DNA from 3 places in the Yersinia sp. SCPM-O-B-9106 (C-191) genome. Region 2 is predicted to be linked to each of the others. Evidence: predicted binding sites of a transcription regulator. Region 2 holds the regulator's gene; each other region holds the start of a gene.

Region 1 (3,287 bases), 2.0 Mb from region 2:
GGTCATGTTCGGCTCTGGAGACGGCCCCATGGTGTACAGGGTGTTCAAGAAGCGGAAGCTGGTTTTAGTCACCAGAGTACGGCCATCAACGCCCATACCTGCTAGTGATTCAGTTGCCCAGATTGGGTCACCAGAGAACAGCTCATCATACTCAGGGGTACGCAAGAAGCGAACCATACGCAGTTTCATCACCAAATGGTCAATCAATTCCTGCGCTTCGATTTCGGTCAGTTTGCCTTCTTTCATGTCACGTTCGATGTAAACGTCAAGGAAAGTAGACACGCGGCCGAAGGACATGGCAGCACCGTTCTGAGATTTAACCGCAGCCAGGTAGCCGAAGTAAGTCCACTGTACTGCTTCTTTAGCGTTAGTCGCTGGACCTGAGATATCGCAACCATATTTGGCTGCCATTTCTTTGATTTGACCCAGAGCACGATGCTGTTCAGCAATTTCTTCGCGCAGCTGGATAGTCATTTCCAGGTCTTTACCGTTTTCCAGGTCATCCTGTAGAGAGTTGAACTGAGCCAGTTTGTCTTTCATCAGGTAGTCGATACCGTAAACGGCTACGCGACGATAGTCACCGATGATACGGCCACGACCATAAGCATCTGGCAAACCAGTCAGCACACCAGATTTACGGCAGTTCAGGATGTCTTTGGTATAAACGTCAAACACACCTTGGTTGTGTGTCTTGCGGTAATCGGTGAAGACTTTTTTCAGTTGTGGGTCAAGTTCACGACCATAAACTTTGCAAGAGCCTTCGACCATTTTAATGCCGCCGAATGGGATCAGCGCACGTTTCAATGGTTTTTCAGTCTGCAAACCAACGATGGTTTCCAGATCTTTATCAATATAACCCGCATCATGGGAAGTGATGGTCGCGACGACGTCGGTATCGAAATCAACTGGCGCATGAGTGCGGTTTTCCAGTTTGATACCTTCCATAACTTTCGCCCACAACTTGTCGGTCGCTTCGGTAGAGCCGGCAAGGAAGGATTCATCGCCTTCATAAGGCGTGTAGTTTTTCTGGATGAAGTCACGAACGTTGACTTCTTTCTGCCAATCACCTTGGGTAAAACCTTGCCATGCTTTGGCCAATTTTTCATTAAGTTCGGTCATAATGCATCTACCTTTTAATGTGAATTTCTTCGAAAACCGTGTGCGGCCACACTTAATGTTGCTGGTCACCGCGCAGATAAATTATCCAGTAAGTCAACCCTACCAATAATCCGCCACCAATGATGTTGCCAATAGTGACCGGAATCAGGTTATCAATAATAAAGTTACTTACGGTTAAGTGAGCAAATTGCTCCGGTGCAGATCCTATGGATTGCCAAAACTCAGGCGATGCGAAGTTTTTAATCACAATACCCATAGGGATCATAAACATATTTGCGATGCTATGCTCAAAGCCGCTGGCAACAAACATTCCCACCGGTAAAATCATCGCAAACATTTTGTCCATTATGGTACGGCCGGAGTAACTCATCCAAACCGCCAGGCAGACCATTAAGTTAGCCAGAATGCCTAAACAGACTGCTTCAACAAAAGTATGGTGCAATTTGTGGTCGGCTGTTTGTAAAACATTCAGACCCCATTGACCATTTGCCACCGTATGTTGTCCCGCAAACCAAATAAGGCACACGAAAAATAGCGCACCGCACAGGTTCCCAATATAGACATTAACCCAGTTGCATCCCAGTTGACGCCAGGTAATACGGCCACTGGCTTTGGCTACAGTTGTGAGCACGGTAGAAGTGAAAAGATCACCACCACATACCACAACTAACATTAGCCCTAGGGAGAAACAAATACCACCCACCAACTTGGCAAAGCCGAAAGGCACGCCTGCGGTACCGGTAGTCGCTGTAATATAAAAAACAAACGCAATTGAAATAAACACACCAGCAGTAATCGCTAAATAAAAAGTTTTTAGCGGATGCTTGGTGGCTTTATAGACACCGGCATCTTCGGCTACTTTAGCCATTGCCGCAGGTAATAATGCATCGAAGGGGTTGTCAGCTTTCACACTAACTCTCTCTTAAGGGTTAATAAAGCACAACGAGATACTAGCAAAGCAGTATAGCGTGAAAATTGATATGGATCATATTGCGAGAGTTTAGTTCGCTTTAAAACACTACAAAATGTGTGCTTAATAAGCTTAACTTTTTGATTTTTAAAATAAAAAAATATTTTAAGATTTACAAATATTTTTGATTGCACTGTTTTAAAGCCGTTGAGAACGTTACATAAAAACAGTATTTGTAGCTATTTTTATTCATCGCTGTCATTAAAAATTAACTATTTATTTACCTGTTTCTCTGTTTTATCTGATGAGTAAATAATGTTTGTTTAAAGGTGCTGTTTTTTACCTCAGGCGGCGTCAGAAAGTAACGTTTTTTTATGACAAAAACAATTGTTGGCTTGCGGTGTTTGTATTTAATTTAGTCAGGAATAATTGCAAAAAATTAATAGGCGAGAAATCTTGAGATAAAAAAAGCGGCATTTGCCGCTTCATTGGTTAATTACCGCCCCAACAGACAGATAACTAAAATCTGTGGGGCAGCGGGGCTTACTCGCTTTTTGCCCAATAACGGCGTTTTGCTGCCTGTAATTTGGCATAAGCACCCAGCAGTGCTTGATGCGCTGGTAGAGCTTTGAGGTCTTCATCGACACTAAACAGGCCATTAAAGCGTTCTTCACCGGCGATAGCCGCTGATGCGGCCTCTACAGCCTCTTGACCATACATTTTCACAAAAGCGCTATAATACTGGGCAGCATCACGTTCTGGCTCTTGGGTCAGCAACAGCAGAGTTTGCAGGCAACGATAATAATTAGCCTGTTTCGCAGTGAACACAGAAGAGTTGAAATCTTGTGTCCACTCGACCCAAATTAGCGCTTGTTCCAAATCACCGCCCGCCAAGGCCAGCATGGATTTCAACTCGCCAACCCGCAGAGTGTACCAGCCGTTATCTTTACCGGAGGCAATACCCAGCAGCTCACGGACTCGGGCGAAATCATCTAAACCTTCATCATCCAAGGTCTGAATAAGTTCCAGATATTGTGCTGGCTGCCAATCAGTGTCCGGCAGGGCCAGTAAAGTGCTGCGCAGATGCACACCCATGGTGTTGTTCGCCATCAGCAAATCTTCAGCAGGGTAAATATCTGACCAGCCTGGCACCAGAATCCGGCAGGCGTAGACACTTAAATGTTCATAATCAGCGATATACACTTCAGCATCTTCTTGCTTGAAGATAGCCATCAAGGTGGCGAACTCTTCTTCAGTG
Region 2 (3,287 bases):
ACAAACTGTATTTAGCATCACAATAATCGGCCAACAAATGATAAAGCTGACTCAATGGCTCACGGATCGGCTGGTCTTTACATAACCGGAACCATAGCCAGGTAAATAGGCCATACCAGAGAGTCCCCACGGCACACATCAATGGCGCTTGCCAGATAGGCGTACGGCCTACCATGCTGAGGCTAAAAATAGCGGCGATAAGTGCGGCGGGGAGCAGGCGGCCATTGAGCTGGCTGATAGCGCCACTGACACCCAATATTAATGCCAAGCCAAGCATCACCGCAGGTAATGGAATATCCCACAGCAGCAGTTGTTGAGTCAGAAAACTACTGAAAGTAAAGATAGCCCCGCCGACAATCAGTCGCTGGAAGAAATGTTGATGGGGGGTATCTAGCGCTGCAATATTACAGCAGGCGGGTATCAGGGAGAACATCAACCCCAACCGCAATTCGCCTATCGCGAACCCCAATGCCGCCGGCAAGCAGAGAACAAGTGTCTGGCGGAGTGCATAATTGACTTCAGGATGATAAATAAGCCGTTGCCAATTCATATAGGCCCCAGAGATTTATTAATTACATAACATATACCCAGAAGGCGGCAATTGAGCGAGTCCCCAAGAATCTACTTACTTTAAGGTCAACGACCAGTAAGTGACTGGGGTGACAAATCTGCTGGGAGCAGATTTGAACGCTGCTTGCAGCGGCCTCGCAGAGGCGAGGCCCATGGACGGGCCGAGTAGTGAAAGCAGCCAACACACATGCAGCTTGAAGTATAACGGGTATAGAAGAAAACTGGTGCCGAGGGTATCGGCACCAGTTTATAGGGAATTAACGAGTGCCGTAAACGACAATCGTTTTACCATGCGCGGAGATCAGATTTTGATCTTCTAGCATTTTTAGTATCCGCCCCACAGTTTCGCGGGAACAGCCAACTATTTGACCAATTTCCTGGCGGGTAATCTTTATCTGCATCCCATCTGGGTGGGTCATGGCATCCGGTTGTTTTGCCAGATTAAGCAGCGTTTGTGCAATGCGCCCAGTGGCATCCAGGAAGGCGAGGTTACCCACTTTCTCAGATGTTATCTGTAAGCGATTCGCCATTTGTGACGACAGGCGCATCAAGATATCTGGATTAACCTGAATCAGCTGACGGAATTTTTTGTAAGAAATTTCAGCCACTTCACAGGCGGTTTTTGCCCTAACCCAAGCACTACGTTCTTGGCCTTCTTCAAATAATCCAAGCTCGCCGATGAAATCTCCCTGGTTTAAATAGGAGAGAATCATCTCTTTACCTTCTTCATCTTTGATAAGCACCGCAACGGAGCCTTTCACGATGTAGTAAAGCGTTTCGGCTTTTTCACCTTGGTGAATTAGCGTACTTTTCGATGGATATTTGTGGATATGGCAATGAGGCAGGAACCATTCGAGAGTCGGGTCTGTTTGTGGCTTGCCGAGAACCATTCGCTGTTATCCTCTGTTGTTATCGCAGCCTAACTTAACAGGGCTCAGAGTTCCCTGTACGGCGTGCTTATAAAATACACTTTCATTTAGCATATTAATTTGCTCAACTGCCGAAAGGTATAGCCAAGATGCGTACCGAGTAGAAACCCTTCACTGAGTATTGAGAAGCTACCCTATTTAATTCTAAATACAACACTTTCGGTTCTGTTTGTAGCACAGGATGAGGTCGGTGTCTTGTGTTGTATCGCTTCAGCATGATGAACATCGGGTTACATTGCCAGTTTGTAAATGAAAGGGTAGTCTGAATGAGAAAATTTAACCGGGAGCATGAGTTATGCAAGCACGTGTAAAGTGGGTTGAAGGGCTGACATTTTTAGGTGAATCCGCATCTGGTCATCAAGTTTTAATGGATGGAAATGCAGGAGATAAAGCCCCTAGCCCGATGGAAATGTTGTTAATGTCGGCGGGGGGCTGTAGCGCAATTGATGTCGTTTCCATTTTGCAAAAGGGGCGCAACGATGTGCGCGATTGCGAAGTGACATTAACCTCGCAGCGCCGGGAAGAAGCACCGCGCCTGTTTACCCAAATTAACCTGCATTTTATTGTCAGCGGCAAAGGGTTGACTGATAAAATTGTTGAGCGTGCAGTTGAGCTTTCAGCAGAGAAATATTGCTCGGTTTCTTTGATGTTAGGGAAAGCGGCGACTATTACCCACAGTTTTGAGATCCGCGAAATCGCCTAAATAAATCCTTCGCCCTTGCAGCTGCAGAGTTGCTAACCGCCTACCTGCAGCTCCAAGACAGAAGAATTATCCGATCTTCTTGCCTTCCAGCAATTGCTGCACCAGCGGGGCCATAATCAGCTCCATTGCCAGCCCCATCTTCCCGCCGGGGACAACCAACGTGTTGATATTGGAAATAAAAGACCCTTGCAGCATTGCCAATAAGTAGGGGAAATCGATTTGGTCCAAACCTCGGAAATGAATGACAACAAAACTTTCATCCAGTGAGGGAATGGCTTTAGCAGCAAATGGGTTTGAGGTATCGACGGTCGGCACGCGCTGAAAGTTAATGTGGGTGCGCGAGAACTGCGGCGTAATGTAGCTAATGTAATCGTCCATGGAGCGCACCACGGAATCCATCACCGCCTCACGGGAATGGCCGCGCTCACCGGTATCCCGGACTAATTTTTGAATCCACTCCAGGTTGACGATGGGCACCACGCCGACCAGTAAATCTACATGTTTTGCCACATCATGATGCTCGGTCACGACTCCGCCGTGCAGCCCTTCATAAAATAATACATCGGTGGGTTCTGGCAGCGCCTCCCAAGGGGTGAAAGTGCCCGGAATTTGGTTATAAGGTACAGCTTCATCATAAGTGTGCAAATACTTACGTGAACGCCCCGAGCCATTTTTGCCGTACTCTTCCACACTGTCTTCTAACTGACCAAAGTCATTGGCTTCTGGGCCAAAATAGCTGATATGACGCCCTTGATCCCGTGCCTTACGGATGACGGTATCCATTTCTGGGCGGGTATAGCGGTGGAAGCTATCGCCCTCAATTTGCGCCGCGCGAATATTCAATTGCTGAAAAATTTTGCGAAACGCCAGGCTGGTTGTCGTCGTCCCTGCGCCACTTGAGCCGGTGACGGCTATAACCGGATGTTTAGTTGACATATTAGCTGTAACTCCATGGGGTTAGATCCTCAGTGGACAGGCTGAAATTGGCTGTTTTTTAGCGCTAATGGCTGATTTTTTTAGGGCTAAGGGCTATTTTTAGGGCAAATTGTCCGGCTTGTCACTCTGATTTTACTCGGCGAGTGTCG
Region 3 (3,287 bases), 250 kb from region 2:
CGTATCGGAGAGATTACTGCCGAAATCGAAGTAGGTCGTATCTATAATGGTAGTGTGACCCGTATTGTTGACTTCGGTGCATTTGTGGCCATTGGTGGCGGTAAAGAAGGTCTGGTTCACATTTCTCAAATCGCTGACAAGCGTGTTGATAAAGTGACTGACCATCTGCAAATGGGCCAGGAAGTTCCAGTGAAAGTAATAGAAGTTGATCGTCAGGGACGTATTCGCCTGAGTATCAAAGAAGCTTTAGAAACTGCCACTCCTGCTGTAGAAACTCCGGCAGCTGAGTAATTAGTATTCCACAGCTCCTTGCTGATGAGTGAGGGGCTGTGTTATCTCGAGGGCAGGATGCTCTTGTATTAAACAAATGGATGAAAGGATATTTATCCAATGTTTGTCTTCGGGAGTAGGAAATGAAGCCTTTCTTGCGCTGGTGTTACGTTGTGACAGCACTGATGCTGGCAGGATGCAGCAACCATGATTGGCGTAAAGACGAGGTGTTGGCAATTCCGTTGCAACCTACGTTGCAGCAGGAAGTGATTCTGGCGCGCATGGAACAAATCCTTGCAAGTCGGGCACTTACGGATGATGAGCGCGCGCAGCTTTTATATGAGCGCGGAGTGCTGTATGATAGCCTCGGGCTACGGGCACTAGCGCGAAATGATTTTTCGCAAGCGTTAGCTATTCGTCCTGATATGCCAGAAGTTTTTAACTATCTGGGCATTTATTTAACGCAGGCAGGCAATTTTGATGCTGCCTATGAAGCGTTTGATTCTGTACTAGAGCTTGATCCAACTTACAATTACGCGCGTTTAAACCGGGGTATCGCTCTGTATTATGGCGGTCGACTCCCGTTGGCGCAGGATGATCTGCAGGCGTTTTATCAAGACGATCCAAATGATCCCTTCCGTTCGTTATGGCTGTATCTGGTGGAAAGAGAAATCGATCCTAAGACAGCTGCAGTAGCGCTACAACAGCGCTATGAAAAATCGGACAGAGGGCAATGGGGATGGAATATTGTCGAATTCTACTTGGGCACAATCAGCGAAAAAACGCTGATGGAACGGCTCAAGGCAGATGCAATGGATAACACTTCGCTCGCTGAGCATCTCAGTGAAACTGACTTCTATTTAGGTAAACATTACCTAAGTCTGGGGGACAAGAACACTGCTTCGGCGCTGTTCAAACTGACGGTAGCTAACAACGTTCATAACTTTGTTGAGCACCGCTATGCATTGTTGGAATTGGCGCTTTTGGGCCAAGAACAAGACGACCTATCGGAATCGGACCAGCAATAGCTGACGAACAATTATTAGCCTGATATACCTTGGTTTTTACCAACGTTAATCACCCTAACAGGTGATGGCCTTTTTGTTCGTTTTATAATCTAATTTGAGCCGGTTCACACTTTTCAATGAAAATGACTGAAAATTTTCTCGACGAGTTATGTAGACTGGCTGCCATTATTAATGAGGCACGTGTACATGACTACTGAGCTTGAAACCTCTTTTGCTGATCTGGGGCTGTCCGCTCCAATTCTTTCCGCTCTGACTGATCTTGGTTATGAAAAACCATCTCCTATTCAGTTGGAATGTATTCCACACCTGTTGAACGGCCGTGATGTTCTCGGCATGGCACAAACCGGTAGTGGTAAAACAGCCGCATTTGGTCTGCCGCTGTTGCACAACATTGACCCAACATTGAAAGCGCCACAGGTACTGGTGTTAGCACCGACCCGTGAGTTGGCTATTCAGGTTGCACAGGCACTGACCGATTTTTCAAAACACATGAACGGCGTTAACGTGGTGGCCCTGTACGGCGGTCAGCGTTATGACGTTCAATTACGCGCTTTGCGCCAAGGGCCACAAGTTGTTGTCGGCACCCCAGGTCGTCTGTTAGACCACCTGAAACGCGGTACTCTTAACCTGTCCAACCTGAGCGGTTTAGTGTTGGATGAAGCAGATGAAATGCTGCGTATGGGCTTTATCGAAGACGTCGAAACTATCATGGCGCAGATCCCAGCAGAACATCAGACTGCACTGTTCTCTGCTACCATGCCAGAAGCGATTCGTCGTATCACCCGTCGCTTTATGAAAGAGCCACAGGAAGTCCGCATTCAGTCTAGCGTGACGACCCGCCCTGACATTAGCCAGAGTTTCTGGAGAGTCGGTGGTGGTTATAACAAGAAAGAAGCATTGGTTCGTTTCTTGGAATCTGAAGATTTCGATGCAGCCATCATCTTCGTGCGTACTAAAAATGCGACGCTGGAAGTTGCAGAAGCTCTGGAACGTAGTGGTTACAACAGCGCTGCATTGAACGGCGACATGAACCAGGCGCTGCGTGAGCAGACACTGGATCGCCTGAAAGATGGCCGTCTGGATATCCTGATTGCGACTGACGTTGCTGCTCGTGGGCTGGATGTTGAACGTATCAGCTTGGTTGTAAACTATGATATCCCTATGGATTCAGAGTCTTATGTTCACCGTATCGGCCGTACTGGTCGTGCGGGTCGTGCAGGCCGCGCGTTACTGTTCGTCGAGAACCGTGAACGTCGTCTGTTACAGAACGTTGAACGTACCATGAAGCTGACTATCCCTGAAGTCCAATTGCCAAACGCAGAAGTACTGGGCGAACGTCGCTTAGCCAAATTTGCGGATAAAGTCAGCAAACAGTTGGAAAGCAGTGATTTGGATATGTACCGTGCGTTGCTGGCTAAGATGCAACCAGAAGAAGGGTTTGATATTGAAACTCTGGCTGCTGCACTGCTGAAAATGGCACAGGGCGAACGTCCTCTGATCTTGCCTCCAGAAGCACCGCGTCGTCCACAGCGTGAATTCAATTCTCGCGATGACCGTGGTAGCGATCGCGGCCGTGATCGCAATGACAGCCGTCGTGAACCTCGCTCTGACAGCCGTGACGGTGGCGAGCGTCCAGCACGTCGCGAACGTCGTGATGTTGGTGAGATGGAACTGTACCGCATTGAAGTGGGTCGTGATGATGGTGTTGAAGTTCGTCATATCGTTGGCGCTATCGCTAACGAAGGTGATATCAGCAGCCGTTATATCGGCAACATCAAGCTGTTTGCTTCGCATTCAACTATCGAGCTGCCAAAAGGCATGCCGGGCGAAATGTTATCTCACTTCACCCGCACCCGTATCCTGAACAAGCCGCTGAACATGCAGCTGTTGGGTGATGCACAGCCGCATGAGCGCCGTGAGCGCCCAGCGGGTGGTAACGGTGGTGGTGAGCGCCGTGGTGGTGCTGGCCGTTCAGCCGGTGGCGAACGT

What was found. The regulator CRP, encoded in region 2, controls carbon source genes, mostly activating them, when cyclic AMP is high. The targets are predictions, from matches to a motif close to ATGTGANNNNNNTCACAT.
Region 1: the regulator CRP is predicted to act here: its motif matches at 2,093-2,110, upstream of focA (formate transporter FocA).
Region 3: the regulator CRP is predicted to act here: its motif matches at 1,391-1,408, upstream of yrbN (protein YrbN).

What each region holds. Positions count from the first base shown of each region.
Region 1 covers NZ_CP110791.1:2,730,530-2,733,816, reverse strand. Annotated here, with positions in the region: gene pflB (formate C-acetyltransferase) at 1-1,119, opposite strand, end outside; gene focA (formate transporter FocA) at 1,172-2,029, opposite strand; gene ycaO (30S ribosomal protein S12 methylthiotransferase accessory factor YcaO) at 2,573-3,287, opposite strand, start outside.
Region 2 covers NZ_CP110791.1:280,270-283,556, forward strand. Annotated here, with positions in the region: gene OP863_RS01085 (YccS/YhfK family putative transporter) at 1-550, opposite strand, end outside; gene crp (cAMP-activated global transcriptional regulator CRP) at 828-1,460, opposite strand; gene OP863_RS01095 (OsmC family protein) at 1,795-2,202, shown strand; gene OP863_RS01100 (phosphoribulokinase) at 2,269-3,138, opposite strand.
Region 3 covers NZ_CP110791.1:533,839-537,125, forward strand. Annotated here, with positions in the region: gene pnp (polyribonucleotide nucleotidyltransferase) at 1-291, shown strand, start outside; gene nlpI (lipoprotein NlpI) at 414-1,298, shown strand; gene yrbN (protein YrbN) at 1,421-1,495, shown strand; gene OP863_RS02435 (DEAD/DEAH family ATP-dependent RNA helicase) at 1,485-3,287, shown strand, end outside.